Regions from separate parts of the Jeotgalibacillus sp. 10bf12 genome, predicted to be linked through region 2. Evidence: riboswitches for the same ligand, from Rfam matches in the RefSeq annotation. Region 2 holds a riboswitch; the other holds the start of a gene.
What was found. Region 2 has a riboswitch for cyclic di-GMP ahead of DH10bf12_RS02525 (amidase). Riboswitches for the same ligand answer to the same signal wherever they lie in the genome.
Positions count from the first base shown of each region.

Region 1: linked by a shared signal. The riboswitch ahead of DH10bf12_RS09155 (anti-repressor SinI family protein) and the one ahead of DH10bf12_RS02525 (amidase) in region 2 are both predicted to bind cyclic di-GMP.

Region 1 covers NZ_CP200276.1:1,740,740-1,750,330, forward strand. Annotated here, with positions in the region: gene purM (phosphoribosylformylglycinamidine cyclo-ligase) at 1-236, shown strand, start outside; gene purN (phosphoribosylglycinamide formyltransferase) at 229-819, shown strand; gene purH (bifunctional phosphoribosylaminoimidazolecarboxamide formyltransferase/IMP cyclohydrolase) at 816-2,348, shown strand; gene purD (phosphoribosylamine--glycine ligase) at 2,664-3,920, shown strand; cyclic di-GMP riboswitch class I at 4,434-4,531, shown strand; gene DH10bf12_RS09155 (anti-repressor SinI family protein) at 4,565-4,711, shown strand; gene DH10bf12_RS09160 (helix-turn-helix domain-containing protein) at 4,770-5,090, opposite strand; gene DH10bf12_RS09165 (adenine deaminase C-terminal domain-containing protein) at 5,419-7,158, shown strand; gene DH10bf12_RS09170 (YerC/YecD family TrpR-related protein) at 7,235-7,552, shown strand; gene pcrB (heptaprenylglyceryl phosphate synthase) at 7,914-8,591, shown strand; gene pcrA (DNA helicase PcrA) at 8,652-9,591, shown strand, end outside.
Region 2 covers NZ_CP200276.1:551,322-560,912, reverse strand. Annotated here, with positions in the region: gene DH10bf12_RS02555 (TVP38/TMEM64 family protein) at 1-470, shown strand, start outside; gene DH10bf12_RS02550 (DUF429 domain-containing protein) at 471-1,121, opposite strand; gene DH10bf12_RS02545 (MFS transporter) at 1,461-2,615, shown strand; gene DH10bf12_RS02540 (thioredoxin family protein) at 2,672-3,004, shown strand; gene DH10bf12_RS02535 (ABC transporter ATP-binding protein) at 3,098-3,829, shown strand; gene DH10bf12_RS02530 (ABC transporter permease) at 3,826-4,593, shown strand; cyclic di-GMP riboswitch class I at 4,643-4,727, shown strand; gene DH10bf12_RS02525 (amidase) at 4,769-5,641, shown strand; gene DH10bf12_RS02520 (GGDEF domain-containing response regulator) at 5,767-7,395, shown strand; gene DH10bf12_RS02515 (HEAT repeat domain-containing protein) at 7,395-8,429, shown strand; gene DH10bf12_RS02510 (glycosyltransferase family 2 protein) at 8,429-9,591, shown strand, end outside.

The sequences.
Region 1 (9,591 bases), 1.2 Mb from region 2:
AAGTAATGAATAACAGCTGGCCTGTGCTTCCGGTATTTGATCTGATTCAAAAGGCAGGAGATTTTACAGATCAGGAAATGTTCAGCGTATTTAATATGGGGATCGGCTTTGTATTTGCCGTCCGTCCTGATTACGCAGCAGCGGTTCAGAGAAAGCTTGCCGATTCAGGTGAAGAGAGCTTTGAGATCGGCCGTGTGACAGCTGAAAATGGAAAGAAGGTAACCATCTATGAGTGACATTAAATTTGCTGTATTTGCATCAGGAAGCGGAAGTAACTTTGAAGCAATCGCACAGGCAGTTCGCGACGGCAGATTAAAGGGCTCACTCGTGTTACTTGTAACAGATAAGCCTGGTGCATTTGCAGTTAATCGTGCAGAAGCATTAGGCATTGATGTCTGCGCACTGAGTCCGAAAGAATTTTCATCAAAAGCTGAATACGAGACAGCAATCCTTGAAATGCTTCATGAAAAAGAAGTAGAATGGCTGGTATTAGCAGGGTATATGAGACTCATCGGATCTGTCCTTCTTCAGGCCTATCCAAAGCGTATTGTGAACGTCCATCCATCACTTCTTCCTGCTTTCCCGGGAAAAGATGCACTCGGACAGGCGATCGACAGTGGCATGAAAGTAACAGGTGTCACGATTCATTACGTGGATGAAGGAATGGATACAGGCCCTGTCATTGTACAGGAGCCATTTAAAATTCCTGATGGTTGGGAAAGAGAAGAGATTGAAAAGGTGATTCACGGGATTGAACACCGCCTTTACCCTGAAACACTTAATCAGCTATTTGCTGAAGCATTGGAGGAAACAAAATGACTAAACGTGCGTTAATCAGTGTATCTGAAAAAGCAGGTATCGTAGAATTTGCAGAACAGCTGCAGGCACTTGGCTATGAAATCCTTTCAACAGGCGGGACAAAAACACTGCTTGCTGATAATGGAGTTGAAGTAAAAGGTGTCGATGAAGTAACCGGTTTTCCTGAAATCCTTGAAGGACGTGTGAAAACACTTCACCCATCTATTCACGGAGGGCTTCTTGCAAAGCAGGATCAGCCGGATCACCAGCGCCAGCTTAAGGAGCAGGGGATTGAAGCGATTGACCTTGTGTGTGTAAATCTTTATCCATTCCAGCAGACGATTGCAAAGCCTAATGTATCATTTGAAGATGCTGTTGAAAATATTGATATCGGCGGACCAACTATGCTGCGCGCCGCTGCTAAAAACCATGCATATTTAACAGTGGTTGTTGATTCAGAGGATTATGAAAAGGTCATTGAGGAATTAAAGGCAGGCGGCGTATCTCCTGAGTTTAAAAAGCGTCTTGCTGCAAAAGTGTTCCGCCATACTGCAGCTTATGATGCTTATATCGCACAGTACTTAACAGAGGAATCTGGTGAAGAAAATCCTGAGCGAATCACGGTGACGTATGAGCGTAAGCAGGATCTGCGCTATGGTGAGAACCCTCACCAGAAAGCAGCATTCTACCGCAATCCGCTCGGCTCTGAATTCTCAATCGCACATGCGCGCCAGCACCACGGAAAAGAGCTTTCTTACAACAATATTAAAGATGCTGATGCAGCCCTTCAGATCGTAAAAGACTTTGATCAGGCAGCAGCTGTTGCAGTAAAGCATATGAATCCATGTGGAGTAGGCACCGGTGAAAGCCCTCAGGAAGCTTTCCAGAGAGCCTTTGAAGCGGATTCCACGTCAATCTTTGGCGGTATTGTTGCATTTAACCGCGGTGTTAATAAGGAAACGGCTGAAAAGCTGGCTGATATTTTTCTTGAGATCGTGATTGCACCTGCATTTTCAGAGGATGCACTTGAGATTCTCACGAAAAAGAAAAACATCAGACTGCTGACTGTTCCGTTTGACCGTCACTTAAAGCATGAACATATCTACACTTCAGTTGAAGGCGGTCTGCTTGTTCAGGATCAGGATCGTTACACACTTGAGGATGCGGATCTGAAAGTTGTTACAAAGCGTGAGCCAACTGAAGAGGAATGGACAGCAATGAAAACTGCCTGGAAGGTGGTGAAGCACGTTAAGTCGAATGCGATCGTCGTTGCTGAGCAGCATATGACGCTTGGAATTGGCGCAGGTCAGATGAACCGTGTCGGCGCAGCTAAGATTGCACTGGAACAGGCAGGCGACCGCGCACAGGGAGCTGCACTTGCTTCTGATGCCTTCTTCCCAATGAATGATACGGTTGAAGCAGCGGCTAAAGCCGGTATCACAGCGATTATTCAAACGGGTGGATCGATCAAGGATGAGGATTCCATTAAGAAAGCCGATGAATATGGCATTGCCATGGTCATGACAGGCGTACGTCATTTTAAGCACTAATTAGCATGAGTGAAACTTTTCTATTTGCGTAAGAGGTCCATGTCAAAGCCGCTTACAGAATATTTTTAGCCGGCTTCTTTTTGAGGCCGGCTCTTTTTGAATATCACTTTATAGGTTGGCTGATGATTTCCGCTTCAGGGGGACGCTTTCCGCGGCCGGGCGGTGAGCCAGCAGGCTTCGCCATGCTCTGTCTCACCTGTCCCTTCCTGCCGCAGGAGTCGCCCCCTTACGCTCCAATCACCAGCTGTGAAAAAACAATCATCTTTAACATAATTTTTATCATTTAATAAATTGAAGAATATTGGAGGAATACAAATGAATGTACTTGTAGTTGGACGCGGGGGACGCGAGCATGCCCTTTGCTATAAATTTCATCAGGATGCATCGGTCGGACAAGTGTTCTGTGCACCCGGAAATGCAGGGATCGCAGCGCATGCTGAATGTGTGGATATAAATGAAACCGAACAGCAGGAGCTGGTGACTTTCGCGAAAAATAACGATATCGCACTTACTGTGATCGGTCCGGAGCAGCCGCTTGCTGAAGGACTGACAGATCTGTTTCAAGCAGAGGGACTGAAAGTGTTTGGTCCGACTAAAAAAGCCTCTGCAATTGAAGGCAGTAAAGCATTTGCAAAAGAGCTAATGAAAAAGTACAGTATTCCAACAGCAGGGTATGAGACGTTTACGAACTTTCAGGAGGCCTCTGCTTACATAGAGAAAAAAGGGGCACCGATTGTCATTAAGGCGGATGGTCTTGCAGCAGGAAAAGGTGTTGTCGTGGCAATGACAGAAGCTGAGGCGCTTGAAGCCGCTGAAGATATGCTGGAGCACAACCGCTTCGGTGCATCTTCTGCAAAAATTGTCGTAGAGGATTTTCTGGCTGGCGAAGAGTTTTCATTTATGTGTCTTGTTAATGAAGAATCTATTATTCCATTGGCTCTTGCTCAGGACCATAAAAGAGCCTATGACAATGATGAAGGGCCAAATACAGGTGGAATGGGTGCATACTCACCAGTTACTCATTTGCCATCATCCACTGAGGAACAGGCGATGAATGAAATTATAAAGCCTGTCGTCCAGGCAATGATAAAAGAAGGCACTCCTTTTACAGGTGTTCTGTATGCAGGATTAATCCTGACTGAAGATGGACCTAAAGTGATTGAGTTTAATGCGCGTTTTGGCGATCCTGAGACACAAGTGGTTCTTCACCGCATGGACTCTGATCTTGCAGAGATCCTGCTGAACCTCCTTAATCATCAAACAGCTGATGTGGAATGGAATGATGACACTGTCGTAGGTGTGGTGCTTGCATCAGAAGGATATCCTGGCGCTTATGAAAAAGAGCATTCTGTACAACCAGTTTTAGAGGCAGATACGTTCTTCTACCATGCAGGTACTAAAATAAAAAACGCACAAATTGTATCTGATGGAGGCAGAGTGCTTCTTGCAGCAGGCTCCGGTGCAAGCGTTGAAGCTGCCAGAGAAAAAGTATATCAGGCATTAAACCGGGTGCATACAGACCACTTTTTTTACAGAAAAGATATCGGCAATAAAGGATTAAATAGAAGTTAGAATTTTCCGTAAGTATAACCAAATTGGTGCAAATGAGAGTATGTAGATGAAAATCATTCTTTTCGTACCTGTATGCAGCTTATATGGAAGTTGCGATTCATCTGTTCTGACATATAATGAAGATACTTATATTCTCTATAAAGAACAAGAGGTGATCGAATGGTACGAAAAGAATGTCCTACATGCACGCGCTCATCTTATAGCAGTGGCGCTGGAGAAACCTGGTTTTGTCCGGTGTGCGGGGAAGATCTCACTGCATATCCATCTCTCAGAGCAATCTCTTATTACGAACTAAATCAGCATATCCGTCAATCTGCGTACCAGCATTCCGCAAAATAATACAAACGAAACATTGTAACATAAATTTAATGTTGAAAAAGTCAGAAAATTTAGGTAAATAGGACTATTTATTTGCGATAATCCAGGTGGTAATATTAGTTCATAACAGAAATTATACCTATTCACTACCTTTAAGCCCTAGGAGAATCCCAGATGCCGCAATCGCTATGAGAGAACAGAAAAAGGCAAACCATTTGAAAAAATGGGACGCAAAGCTAACGGGTCTAAGGCCAATAAAGAGATAAGGGAGCTATGACGGCTGAGCCGCCTGAAGTACTGTAGAAAGTATTTTAGGAGGGAATGTTATGGGTCGTAAAAATGAAGTAGATGTTGAATGGATGGCGCTGATCGAAGAGGCTGTACAAGCAGGAATCCCGGTGGAGGATATCAGAGATTTCCTGGAAGGAGCAGGTTCTGCCGATTGGAGGAGGAATGATTTAGTTGTTGGGTAAGGGTAAAAGTGATCGTAATTCATAAAGTAGCCTGTGCAAAGCAACTATGCTGCACAGGCTACTTTTGATTGATCCGCCATTTATTAAATTCTATAAATTCTTTGAATTGTTCTTTGGAGATTCCGGATTCCATTGCCGTTTTTGCAAGGTTCACCCATTCACTATCTACATTTTTTTCATCACTATCCGGGTCGAGCAGAGAGTTGACTGTCACACCAAGTACTGGTGCAATCTTTTCTAAGAATTGAATGGATGGGTTTTTTTGAAGATTTCTCTCAAGAGAGCTGATATATGATTTAGCAACGCCTGCCTGGTCAGCCAGTTCAGTCAGCGACATTTTCTTTTCTTTTCGTAAAGCTTTAACGCGGTCTCCGATCATAACAATCACTCTCTTTGCTAAAATATTGTTATATAAATAATATCATACATCCTAAAAAAGACCACTAATAACTGATTCCTTATCATTATTTATCAGAATATTCTATCTAAATAATGTTTATTTATATTTGCCGGCGAGCAGTAAGCACCTGGTGTAGCTTAATCAGGTGCGCAAAAAAACATGAGTCAAAAAAATAATGTAAAAAAATGTATTTTGTTAGGATAATGTTCATTTATGCACATAATCAAGAAAAAGACACATTTCTTTCGTGCGGTAACGCGTAAAATATGGTAAGCTTAATGAAACTTTTAGAGGAATTATTGGAGTGATGAGAGTGGAACAGAGATTCCCGTGGAAGATTAGTCATTTAAGAGACCACACTTCCATCTTGGAAGGGAAAAAATCACCTGATCTTGTACTTGCAGATACGAATTACCTGAATTCAGTTCTTCACCAATGGGTTAAAGGTAATATATGGATATATCAGGATAGAATTATTTATGCAGGGAGCGACATGCCTGAAAATCAGAATGGAACTGAAGTGCTTTATCTTGAGGATAAGTGGATTGTGCCGGGTTACATTGAACCGCATGTTCATCCTTTTCAGCTCTATAATCCACACAGCTTTGGAGAATATGCAGCAAAGCGTGGGACAACGACTTTTATTCAGGATAATTTAATGCTCCTTTTATTATGTGACAAAAAGAAAGCGCTTCCTTTCATGCAGCAGTTTAAAACATCACCACTTACTTATTACTGGTGGAGCAGGCTGGATTCACAGACAGAGATGCGTAATGAAGAAGAAGTTTTTACAAATGGAGAAGTATTGTCATGGCTTGATGACCCTAGTGTGTTACTGGCTGGTGAACTTACTTCATGGCCTAAACTGGCAGGGGGAGACAACCTGTTACTGAGCTGGGTTCAGGAAGCCAGACTGCGTTATAAGAGAGTGGAAGGTCATTTACCCGGTGCATCGGAGAAGACGATTGCGAAAATGGCATTGCTCGGTGTAACAGGAGATCATGAGTCGATGTCAGGTGATGATGTGTGGAAGCGTCTTGAGCAGGGACTTGCAGTGACACTGAGACATTCATCAATCCGACCGGATCTTCCGAAACTGATCAGAGAGTTAAAAGAGCGGAACCTGCATTCATTTGATTCACTGATGATGACAACTGACGGCTCAAGTCCATCCTTTTATGAGAGTGGTGTTATGGATCAGCTTGTCCGGGTTGCGATTGATGAGGGGGTAGAACCAATTGAAGCTTACCATATGGCCTCATATGCGGTTGCGAAATACTATCGTCTGGATTACATGCAGGGGATGATTGCAACCGGCCGCCTTGCTACATTAAATATTTTGAGCGATCCGGCAAATCCGGTACCCGAATCAGTGATGTCAAAAGGTAAATGGATTTTGAAAGATGGTGTAGAAAAGAAACCAGCGTTTACACCGGACTGGTCAGAGATTAATCCGCTTAAAATTGACTGGGAGCTTGAGGCGGATGATCTGCAATTTTCAATGCCTTGCGGGATCGATATGGTGAACAACGTGATTACAAAGCCGTACTCAGTTTCCATAGATGCGAGTGTAAATGAGCTTCCGCGTGATAATGATGAAAGCTTCCTGATGCTCATTGACCGGTATGGAGAGTGGAAGATCTGTACGCTGATCAAAGGATTCGCCAGTAACCTGGGCGGACTTGCTTCCTCATTTTCAAGCACCGGTGACATTTTACTGATTGGGAAAAGTAAAAAAGATCTGCTCGCTGCATTTAAAAGAATGAAGGAAATAGGCGGGGGCATTGTGCTGATCGATCAGGGCAGGCAGTTGCATGAGATTCCTCTTCCGCTTGGCGGTGTTATGTCAGATCAGCCGATGGAAGTGTTAATGAAAGAAGAAAAGAAACTGCGCAGTGTGCTGAAGGAATGCGGATATGCGTTTGATGATCCTGTATATACTTTGTTATTCCTATGTTCCACTCACCTACCATATTTAAGAGTGACACAGCGTGGAATCTATGATGTGAAAAAGAAAACGGTACTCTTTCCAACGATAATGCGTTAAAATGTAAAAGAGTCCTATTTTTAGCTGAGCACACGTTTGCTCTTGCAATACTTTTAAAAGGAGCTGTAACTGTCTGATGCAAATCGATAAGTTAAGAGGGAAGGAACTGGACCAGCTATGCGAAGCCGTTCTTTCACTTAAAGACAAAGACGAAGCCTACCGATTCTTTGATGACTTGTGCACAATTAACGAAATACAATCTCTTGCTCAGCGCCTTGAAGTAGCACGCATGCTGCGCGAAGGGAATACCTATCATAAAATTGAAACACAAACCGGTGCAAGCACCGCAACCATTTCACGCGTAAAACGCTGCCTGAACTACGGCAACGATACCTATGCAATGGTCCTTGAACGCGTTCATCAGAGTGATGATAGCGGGGAAGATAAAGAGTAATACTCTTGAGGGGGTGGGACCGGGTGTCCTGCCCTCTTAATCGTTTCGCTGCGCTACAGGCGGACGCTTTCCGGACGGAGGTTGCTGAGCTCCTCGGCTTCGCCTGTGGGGTCTCAGCTTCCCTCTAATCGTCCGGAGTCGCCGCCTTCCGCTTCTACTTTTATTCACAGCGTTGATCGGAGAGAAAAGTGTCCGCTTAGAACAGAGATCAGATGCCAGTATTATAAAAAACCTCTTGAAATGGGACTCATTTCAGGAGGTTTTTTAACGACTTTCTAACATCATTCCCTCATCCCTTTTAGAGTCACTTCTTCGGTGCTATAATAGTACGGATAATGAGTGTTCGAATGGAGGATTTAGGATGTACGATGTCCGGGAATGGAAGCATGTATTTAAACTGGACCCTAATAAAGAAATAACAGATGAAGCACTTGAACAGATTTGTGAATCAGGCACAGATGCAGTCATGGTTGGCGGTTCTGATGGTGTGACACTTGAAAATGTGCTCGATCTGATGGCGCGCGTGCGCAGATATACAGTTCCGTGTGTACTTGAAGTATCGGCTCTTGAAGCGATTACCCCGGGCTATGATTTATATTTTATACCAACCGTTTTAAATACAGAGGACCCGAAGTGGTTTAAGGGACTTCATCACGAAGCAGTGAAAGAACATGGCGATCTGATGAACTGGGAAGAGATTCTTGCAGAAGGCTACTGCATTTTAAATCCGGACTGCAAAGCAGCGTCACTGACGGGAGCAGATGCTGCAATCAGTGATGATGAAGTGATTGCCTATGCACGGATGGCTGAGCACCTGTTTTCACTTCCGATTTTTTATATGGAATACAGCGGAATATATGGAGATCCGGCGCTTGTAAAAAAAGTCAGCGGGGAACTGGGGAACACAGTCCTTTTCTATGGCGGCGGCATCCAAAGCGAACAACAGGCCAGAGAAATGGCGGCTCACGCTGACGTCATCGTAGTTGGTGATGTGATTTACAGCAATTTAAAAGAAGCATTGAAAACAGTTTTAAATTAAAGTTGTCCGGATGCAAATATCCGGTCTATAATAAGAACAAACGTTCGAGGTGGTGCGACGATGCAATTTTTAACAGATCGTCTGCTGAATGGGATGAATCCTGAGCAGGCAAAAGCAATTAAAGCAACAGACGGCCCGCTGCTGATTATGGCAGGCGCGGGTTCCGGGAAGACTAGAGTACTGACACACCGGATCGCGTATTTAATGATTGAAAAAGGTGTAGCGCCGTATAACATTCTGGCGATTACCTTTACCAACAAGGCTGCGCGTGAAATGAAAGACCGTGTAGGAAGCATACTTGGCGGTGCAGCTGAGGATGTATGGATTTCAACATTTCACTCCATGTGTGTGAGGATTTTAAGAAGAGATATTGACAGAATCGGGTACAACCGTAACTTTACGATTCTTGATTCCACCGACCAGCAGTCAGTGATCAAGCGTATTTTAAAGGATAAAAACCTGGATCCGAAAAAGTTCGATCCGCGCGGTATTCTTGCTGCCATCAGTTCAGCAAAAAATGAGCTGACAACGCCTGAACAGTTTGCGAAGGATGCAGGCAGCTATTTTGACCAGACGATCAGTGAAGTATTTACTGAATATCAAAAAAGACTGCGTAAGAATTCAGCGCTGGATTTCGATGACCTGATCATGCAGACCATTCATTTATTTGAACGTGTGCCTGAAGTGCTGGAAAACTATCAGCGTAAATTTCAGTATATTCACGTGGATGAGTATCAGGATACAAACAGAGCGCAGTACATGCTTGTCAAACAGCTGGCATCACGCTTTAAAAACCTCTGTGTAGTCGGTGACTCAGACCAGTCGATATACCGCTGGAGAGGCGCAGATATTACAAATATCCTGTCATTTGAAAAAGACTATCCGAATACGACAGTGATCCTGCTTGAGCAGAACTACCGTTCAACTGAAAAGATACTGGATGCTGCGAATGCGGTCATTAAAAATAACCCGAACCGTAAAGCAAAAAACCTTTGGACAG
Region 2 (9,591 bases):
TCAGACCGCTGTTATTTCTGCCGGTAATCTTAGTATGTGTGGCAGGCGGTCTGTTGTTTGGTTTTATAGAAGGTGCCATCCTGTCATTTATCGGACTCACATTAATGAGCTTTGTCTCTTATACATTAATCTATCGCTTCCCGGCATTCAAACAAAAACTTTCAAAGCTGAAAGATAAAGTACTGCCGGATCGTCATTTATCAGTGGGGCAGATCATGGTGCTTCGGATTATGCCATTTGTCCATTTTCATCTTTTATCCTTTTACTTAATGGAAATGACTGAAACGCGTAAGGAATATATGATTTATTCTATGGTCGGTGTCATTGCTCCAGCGGTCATCTATACTGCCTTTGGCGGAGCAATTCATGAGCTGCCGTGGTATGGAACGACCGTGTTGTTTATTTTACTGCTGGTTGTCTATAAGATGATCGGTAAAATGCATAACGATAAAATGGATACGATCTCATGATCAGCAGCACATGATAAATGGATGTGCTGCTGAAGTGTGTTCATAGCTCCAGGCCGGCTGTTTATCAGGTGCTTTGTAATGCCACGCTGCTAGCGCTGCACCACATGAATCAATGGAATGAGTGGTTTCAGCAAGATCTTCTGTCAGTCCACGCATCCCCTGCTCTTGCAGCCAGTGGAAAACTTCTGCCCTTTTTGAAGGGTCTTTTTTATAGCTGAGCGCTGGTGTGGGATCTTCCATCCTCAAGCCGACCGCAGCGCCAGGATGCACTTCAATAATCTCAAGATCGTCTTTATTCAGATTCTGCAGCATTCGTGTGAGCTGGATGCCTCTAAGCGTGATATAGACCATTCTTGTCATTGTCGGCGTCATGATGGAACTGCCATTCAATCCTCCTGCTTTTAACACACTTCTGAGGGCCTTATCATGCGGCCTGTCTCCCCCTCCGTCCTGATAAGATAAGGGGGCGTCGATGCCAACTGTTACTTCTCCCTCGGTAAGGCACTCCTCAACAAGCTTCAGAATCTCATCGTCTGAAGCGTCTGAAATGGATTTTTTTAAGCTTAAATGATTGTTATTCATATAAAAAGCTGAGGCCACTGTATCTTTGTGATTGGCAGGACCTGATAAATCGATTCCAATAATGATCATAGACGTGCTCCTTTAAGCAGAATATACGTTAATCATACCAGTTTGTAAGAGTAGCAGGTATTGTGTGTGGGGTGCGCAGCGTTCAAATAGTCAAACAGGTGAGCCGATGATCTCCAGCGATGAACCGGAAATCCGCACAGCTGAACGAAATACATCCCCGAACCATGGCGGCATGCATATTCATTTCAGGACAAATGTCCTTTTTTACACATGCTATCATTAGCAGCAGAGAACAAATTGTGTAAAGTAGTAGAGATTCATTGTAAAAAGAAGTAAGGTTATGACAGAGCTTTGCCACCAGGGCAAGGCTTTTATTCTTGAAATGAGCAGGTGAACAGCATGAAAATCTGGATGTACATCATTGCATTATTTTTAATTTCTATTAATCTCAGACCGGCGATAACTTCAGTAGCGCCACTTTTAGATACGATCCAGCAGGACCTGGGTATGAGTGGAACAACTGCCGGGCTGTTAACAACGCTGCCTGTGTTATGCATGGGAATTTTTGCGCCGTTTGCGACAAAGATCAGTGAGCGGGTTGGGCTTGAACGCGGTATTTTCTATTCTCTCGTCTTAATCACCATTGCGACTGCATTAAGAGGGTTTTTCGGAACAGTTCCATTATTGATAGTGACGGCGTTTTTAGCCGGTGTAGGGATTGGTGTAGCCGGTCCGCTTGTGTCAGGCTTTATCAAACAGTACTTTCCGACAAAGCCCGGAGTGGTGGGGATTTATACCGTCTCAATGGCGATTGGTGCAGGCAGTGCGACCGGCATTTCAGCACCGATTTATGAGTCGCTTGGCAACTGGGAGACTGCGCTTGCGATCTGGGCTGTGCTTGGACTTGCTGCAATGGTTGTCTGGATCAGGTTCCCTGGTAAAAAACAGGCTGGTCTGCCTGAGAAGTCGGCATTACCATGGACAAGCGGACGAGCCTGGTTGATTTTATTGTTCTTTGGGCTGATGTCGAGCATTTTCTATTCTGTTACTGCCTGGGGTGCGCCGATTATTCAGAGTATGGGCTATAACTCTGTGGTTGCGGGTTCTATGCTGACTGCATTCGTTCTGATTCAGATTCCATCATCATTTATCATTCCAAGTCTTGTAGCGAGATTCGGCTTTGTGTTCCCAACACTGATTGGATGTACAGTCATCGAACTGACCGGCGTCATTCTGCTGATTGCAGGAAGTCAGCCACTGATAGCAATGCTTCTGATTGGACTTGGTGCAGGTGGGTTATTCCCGCTCGCATTAATGCTGCCGATTATTGAAACTGATTCCTATCAAAAAGCAAGCGCGTGGGCTGCAATGTCACAGGGCGGTGGCTACGTCATTTCAGCACTGGGTCCACTTGGCGTCGGTGTCGTCTATGATCTGACCGGCAGCTACATCAATGCACTTTATGGCATGACTGCGATTATCTGCATGATGGGTATACTTCAGGTGATGCTATGGGTAACGGCTAATCGTACAACGCTCAAAAAACAGCACTGATGAACAGTGTAGAGTGAATCAATCAGGGGTAATGACATGTTAGAGGTGAACTGAATATGAGACCATATACTGAGATTCGTTCAGATGAAGCGTTAGACAAGCTTATAAATCAGACTTTAAGTGTTTTATATATTTCAAGAAATGGCTGCAGCGTATGTCATGCGCTGCTTCCTAAAATTCAGCAGGTCATGGGGGACTACCCTGAGGTTGAATTTGGGCATATTCTTGCAGACGACTATGAAGAAGTGGCAGGGAAATTATCAATTTTTACAGTACCTGTCGTGCTGATCTTCTCTGAAGGTAAAGAACTGCTGAGAGATGCACGCTTTATAAGGGTTGAGGAGTTCAGGGAATCACTTGATAAAATGACTGCTCTTCTCGAAGAGTAAAAAGGCAGGCTGATCAGCTTGCCTTTTTGTCTTTTATTTATTATCATTATTACATTATAATTATTTTAAATAAGAAAAAAGGAAGTAATGATCATGACAAAGGATGCTCAGGCTGCAATTCAGTTCAGCCATGTAAATTATCAATCAGGCGATACACAAATTCTTCACGATATTACCGGATGGTTCCCCAAAAACCGTATTACTACGCTCGTAGGGCCATCGGGGGCAGGGAAAACTACATTGTTCAGACTTTGTAATGGACTGATTTCTCCCGGTTCAGGTGAAATTTATATAGACGATCAAAAAATTTCATCATACGACCCGGTTGAGCTCAGAAGAAAGGTGGGGATCGCCCTGCAGACAGCGACCATGGTGCCTGGAACTGTTCGTAAAAATATGGCACTGTCTTTTGAACTGCAGGGCAAAGAGCTTCCTGCTGAGACAGCAGAAGAGATGATCAGGCTGGTCGGACTTGATGAAGGTTTCCTTGAGCGGGATGCAAAGGATCTATCAGGTGGTCAGCGTCAGAAGGTATCGATTGCCAGGACGCTTGTGATGAAGCCTGAGATTCTGCTGCTGGATGAGATCACTTCATCACTGGACCGTGTCTCACAGCAGGAAATTGAAGAGCTGATTGTCAGAATTAATGAGACATATCACACAACAATTATGTGGATCACGCACAACCTGAAACAGGCACTCTCGATTGGCGAATATACGTGGGTCATGATGGACGGCGAGCTTGTCGAAACAGGGGAGAGCGGTCTGCTGAAGGACCCTCAGAATCCGCGCGTTCAAACCTTTGTAAAGGGGGAAGCGGAATGAGTTTTCTTTTACTGGGTTTATCACTGATTTTCGTATTAATTCCTCTTGTACTCTCGAGAACATTGAACCTTGGCCTTGAAAAGGATGCGCTGGTTGCGACAATCAGAGCGATCATCCAGCTTCTTGCGGTTGGTTATATCCTGCAGTTTGTCTTTGATGCTGAAAACTTTTTCTATATTTTCTTAATGGTTGTTTTAATTATCGGAGCCGCTGTTCAAAATGCACGTAAAAAAGGCGTCTCCATTAAAGGGATCACGTGGAAACTAATTGTCACATTTGTCTTTATTGAAGTGTTAACGCAGGGGATTTTACTAGGTTTGAATATTACGCCTGCCACTGCGCAGTATATTATTCCAATCAGCGGTATGGTCATTGGGAACTCTATGGTTTTATCCATTTTATTTTTAAATCGATTCACATCTGAAATAGAGTCAAGAGAAGCTGAGACTGAGTTGATTCTCTCATTGGGTGGTACGCCGAAGCAGGCGATTCACCGACCTCTTATCTCATCTGTTCAGGCAAGTACGATCCCGACAATTGAAAGCCAGAAGACGATTGGTCTCGTCCAGCTGCCGGGGATGATGAGCGGTCAGATTATTGCAGGTGCAGATCCGCTTCAGGCTGTGATGTTCCAGCTTTTGATTATTTTCCTGCTGCTGACAACAGCTGTTGTAACAAGCGCAATGCTAGGGTTCCTTTCTTATCCGACACTCTTTAATGAACGGATGCAGCTGTTAAAACCTGAGAAAAAACAAAGCAAATAATTTTTGCGTAGACGTACAACTGAAATGATCGTATAATTTTTAAAAATGAATCTGATAAGGGCAAACTTCTCCGAAAGGGAAGGACGCAAAGCCGTGAGCCTGTCTGTTACTCACATGGTTGTCTGGCTGCCGGGTTCTCATTCTATGAGGACCACCTTATAGAATGGAGGACAAAATGAAAAAGGTTATTTGTGCTGCTCTGTTATGTCTGGTTATGGGAATGATGTCAAGTATGGGAATGCCGGCAAAGGCTTCAACGATTGAAAAAGCCACATGGTTATGGAATCCGTGGTCTCTGATTGATGGAACGCCTGAAACGCTGGAGTTTTTATCTGAAAAGCAGGTCACAAAAGTTTATGTGCAAATTGACCGGGACGTCTCTAAAGAGGTCTACCGTGCGTTTATTCAAGGCGCAACAGCAAGAGGGATCGACGTGTATGCGCTTGATGGAGCACCAGACTGGGCTGCACCAAAAGGATATCTTCAGCTCAGACAGACGTTAGGATGGGTGGAGCAGTATCAGCAGTCTTCAGCAGCAGAATCCGATTTTAAAGGCATTCATCTGGATGTGGAGCCCTACCTGTATAGCAGATGGAATTCAAAACGGGGGACTGTCGTTAAAGCCTATCAGTCTCTAATTAAAGAAGCTGCAGTAAAAGCAGATCAGTTACATATCAGAATGGAAGCTGACGTTCCTTTCTGGTTTGATGAGATTAAATATAAAAATACGTACGGAAGCGGGCTGCTTTCTGACTGGGTGCAGCAGCATACTGACGGTATTACGATTATGGCGTACCGTGATTCCGCTAAAGCGATTGTCCCATTAACGCTGCACGAGCTGACTACTGGTCAAAGGCTTGGGAAGCCTGTTGTGATTGGTGTTGAAACAGGTCAGACAGCTGAAGGTGATTTTCTGACGTTTTATCAGGAAAGCGAATCTGTGATGAATCATGAGCTTGATCAGGTCTATCAGCAGGTAAAAAATTATACGAGCTTTAAAGGTTTTGCGATTCACCATACTGAAAGCTGGAGAGCGCTTAAGCCTTAAGATTCAAAAGAACTTTTCCAAAATTTACGGGAAAGTTCTTTTTCGTTGTTAAAAGAGTTGTATAATAGGGAAAAAAGAACGAAAAAAGGATTGTAAATACGAACATTTACATAGGATGTGGGCAGATGAGTAAAAAATATCAGGACATGCTGAATAAAAGGATTGAACAGACGGTAATGGAATGGGGTGCAAAAGGTGCCGTTACCGAAGATGAACTCTATCGTTTTTTTCACGGACTAAAAGGCACCGCAGGGACAATTGGGCTGATGGATTTATCTGACCAGGCGGAACAGGCTCTGGCGGAGCTGCGTGAAGATGGTGCACGAATTTTAACAGGTGGAGAGTGGAGGAAATTCTTTACATCAGCGCAGACCGCAGCGTTTAATCAGGAAGCAGCTGCGATCGAGCAACTAGAAAATATTCAGGATGAACTGACCCCTCAACCGGAAGCGATCCCATTTATTCTGATGATCGAAAAGGACGTTGAGTTCATTAAAAGAATGAAAGGCTTTCTAGAAGCACATGATTTTCAGGTGATTACAACTATGAACCTATCAAAGGGACTTGAACATTACTATGATCTATCGCCGGATTTATTGATCGTGGATCTTGATTTGTTATCTGAGGGTGATGAGTTATTAATTAGTGAAATGATGAAAAAAGCGAGAAAAGACTTAACACCGATTATTATCGTTAGTGGAGCGCTAACGGATGCAAAAAGAATAGAGGCCTATGAAACTGGTGTATTAGATGTAATCGGAAAGCCGATTAACGAAAATATTATTATCCCGTTTTTAAAGAACCGGATCTATCAGCGGAATATGCTGCTTGGTCAAATCAGGAATGATTTCTTAACCGGCGCACTAAAAAGAGATTGCCTTGATCAGGAAGTGTTAAGTGTAACTAAAAAAATGATTGATGGAAAAATGGATTCTGCTGTTTTCGCTATGATAGACCTTGATCATTTTAAGCAGGTGAACGATACTTACGGCCACCCTGCAGGAGATGAAGTATTAAAGGCTTTTGCAAAAATCATACTGGAAACCAAAGAGCCGGGTGAAAGGTTGATCCGTTTTGGAGGAGAAGAATTCTCTGTGATCTTACCTGATACAACATACGAAGAGGCTGAGAAAAAGGTTGAGGTCTGGCGCGAAGCTTTCAACCAGCAGGTATTTACAGCAGGTAATCAGGAGTTTAACGTCCGTTTTTCGGCAGGTTTGCATGAGTGGCACGGGGCAGTCCATGTGAAAGAGATTCTCGAGTGTGCTGATAAATCTCTTTATTTTGCGAAGGAGAATGGACGTAATTGTACAGTCCGATACTCAGAAGTTATTAAACTGCAGCTGACAACTGAACAAATGATGCTGATCGTTGTAGATGACGATGAATTAGTAAGAGAAATGCTGAAGGATCACTTTGAGCGCCGCGGAAAAGTTGGCGGACGGTCAGTTGATATTAAAACCTATTCAAATGGTGTAGATTTCCTGCAGGGCGACTGGTATGTATCGGGTAAGAAATATATGGTCCTGCTCGATGGAATGATGCCAAAAATGGACGGGATCGAAGTACTTGCAAAGCTGAGAGAAACTTACGGAACAAGGAATATTCTTGTTTCTATGCTGACTGCAAGACAGGGTGATCAGGAGGTTGAAAGGGCGCTCGGACTTGGTGCTGATGATTATATGGTGAAGCCGTTCAATGTAAGGGAAGTAGCTTCGAGAATTGACCGTATGATGGAAAGGATGTTCAACTAATGATCACAGTGATTTTATGGATTTCAGGTGCGTTTTTGCTGCTGCAGGTCATTGTGCTGATGTATCTATCTATTTCCAAGCAAAAAGGAATCCGTCATGATCAACAGGTTCATCGAATTTATAAGCAGATATTAGGCCGGTATCTCGCTTATCTGGACGGGGAGACTGACCTGGAACCTTCATTGCCATCAGATAAGCTGATTCGTATAAAAGTGCTTGAGAAGCTCTTATCAGGATATGCCACCAATATTAAAGGGGCTGAAAATGAGCAGCGTATGAGACAGACCGCTGAACGCTTTCTTGCTGATCATTACAGGCAGGTGCTGCAAAAAGGAAGCTGGGCAGAGCGTGTGAATACGCTTTTCTTTATTGAAGATTATCAAATGAGTGTGCTTCAAAAAGATGTGAAACATCACTACCTTTCATTAAAAGAAAAAGATGAAGAGTACAGGCAGTCACTGCGTGTGCTGGCGACATTTGGGGATGATAGTGTTCTTCAAATGCTGAAAAGTGATGACGCCATTTCTATTGGTTTCATGAAGGAATGCTTCAGAAGGCTGCCGGCAACGTCGGTAGAGAACCTGAAGAAAGATCAGGAGCTTCCTGTACAGGTAAAGCTTAGTATGATTTCTTATTTTGGTGAAACAGGCTTCTATGAGCATCTGCCGTATGTGGAATTGCATATTACGCATGCAGAAAAAGAAGTCCGGCTCAAGGCACTTGCGGCATTATGTCAGTACAGATATATATCATCAGCAGATAAAATTGTGCCATTTTTGACTTCTGAATTGTGGGAAGAAAGAATGTATGCTGCGAGGTTATCAGGGCTGCAGCAGCTGACGCGATATTCTACTGATTTGATGAAGCTGGCAGGAGATACAAACTGGTGGGTGCGATTTGCTGCATGCGAAGCACTGAAGCAGATGCCGGATGGTGAAATTCTGCTGACCTTTGCAGCAGAAGGGCACCAGGACCCGTATGCAAGGGACATGGCAAGACAGCTTCAGACTTTAAAAACGGGGGTGAGCAGATAATGGATTGGTTGAATTGGCTGGTTTATACTGCTGCCATCGTCATAATTATTTATATGGCATCAGTCTCTCTACTGTATATCGGTATGTTCATGGTTGCAGGACCGAGAATTAGAAAAGAGCGTCAGCTGAATCGGGATGCGCATATTGAAGAAATTTCCATGAATAAGGATACTTTTCCAATCTCGGTATTAGTACCTGCTTACAATGAAGAAGTCGGCGTTGTCAGCACGGCCAGATCGATGCTCGCACTAAATTATCCGCAATTTGAAGTCATTGTGATAGACGACGGTTCTTCTGATAAGACGAGCGAGCGCGTCATTACTGAATTCAGAATGAAGGAGATTGACCTGGCGATCCGCCGCTATTTTGATACAGCTGACGTTGAGCGTGCGTTTCAATCAACTTTATTCCCTCACCTCTTTTTAATCCAGAAACAAAATGGAGGGAAAGCGGACGCGCTGAATGCAGGAATCAACTTTTCAAAATACCCTTATTTTGCAGCAATTGATGGAGATTCTTTATTAGACAGGGATGCACTATTGAAAACAATGAAGCCGATTATTGATTCAAATGGACAGGTAACGGCAACTGGAGGAACAGTCCGGATTGCCAATGGTTCCAGAATCGTCAGGAGTGAAGTGGAAGAGATTGCTTTACCGAAGACGCCGATTGTATTGATGCAAATCGTTGAATACTTCAGAGCGTTTTTAATTGGCCGACTGGGCTTGAGCAGAATGAATATGCTGCTGATCGTATCAGGTGCATTCGGTGTATTTGAGAAAAATCGTGTCATTAAAGCTGGTGGCTATAAGGTGAACACTGTTGGAGAGGATATGGAACTTATCGTCAGAATGCATAAGTCGATTAAAGACGAGCGTTCTGATCAGAGGATTGAGTATATCCAGGATCCCGTCTGCTGGACAGAGGCGCCATCTACGATCAGTTCACTCAGATCTCAGCGGAGAAGGTGGCAAAGAGGACTGGCAGAGACGCTCTGGACTCATAAATCAATGCTATTTAATCCAAAGTATAAGGGGATCGGACTTTTTGCGCTTCCTTATTATTTATTTGTGGAGCTGTTAAGTGCGATCTTTGAATTGCTGGGTTATGTGATTATCATTGCCGGGCTGCTATTTGCCTTTATTTCCTGGGAAATCACTCT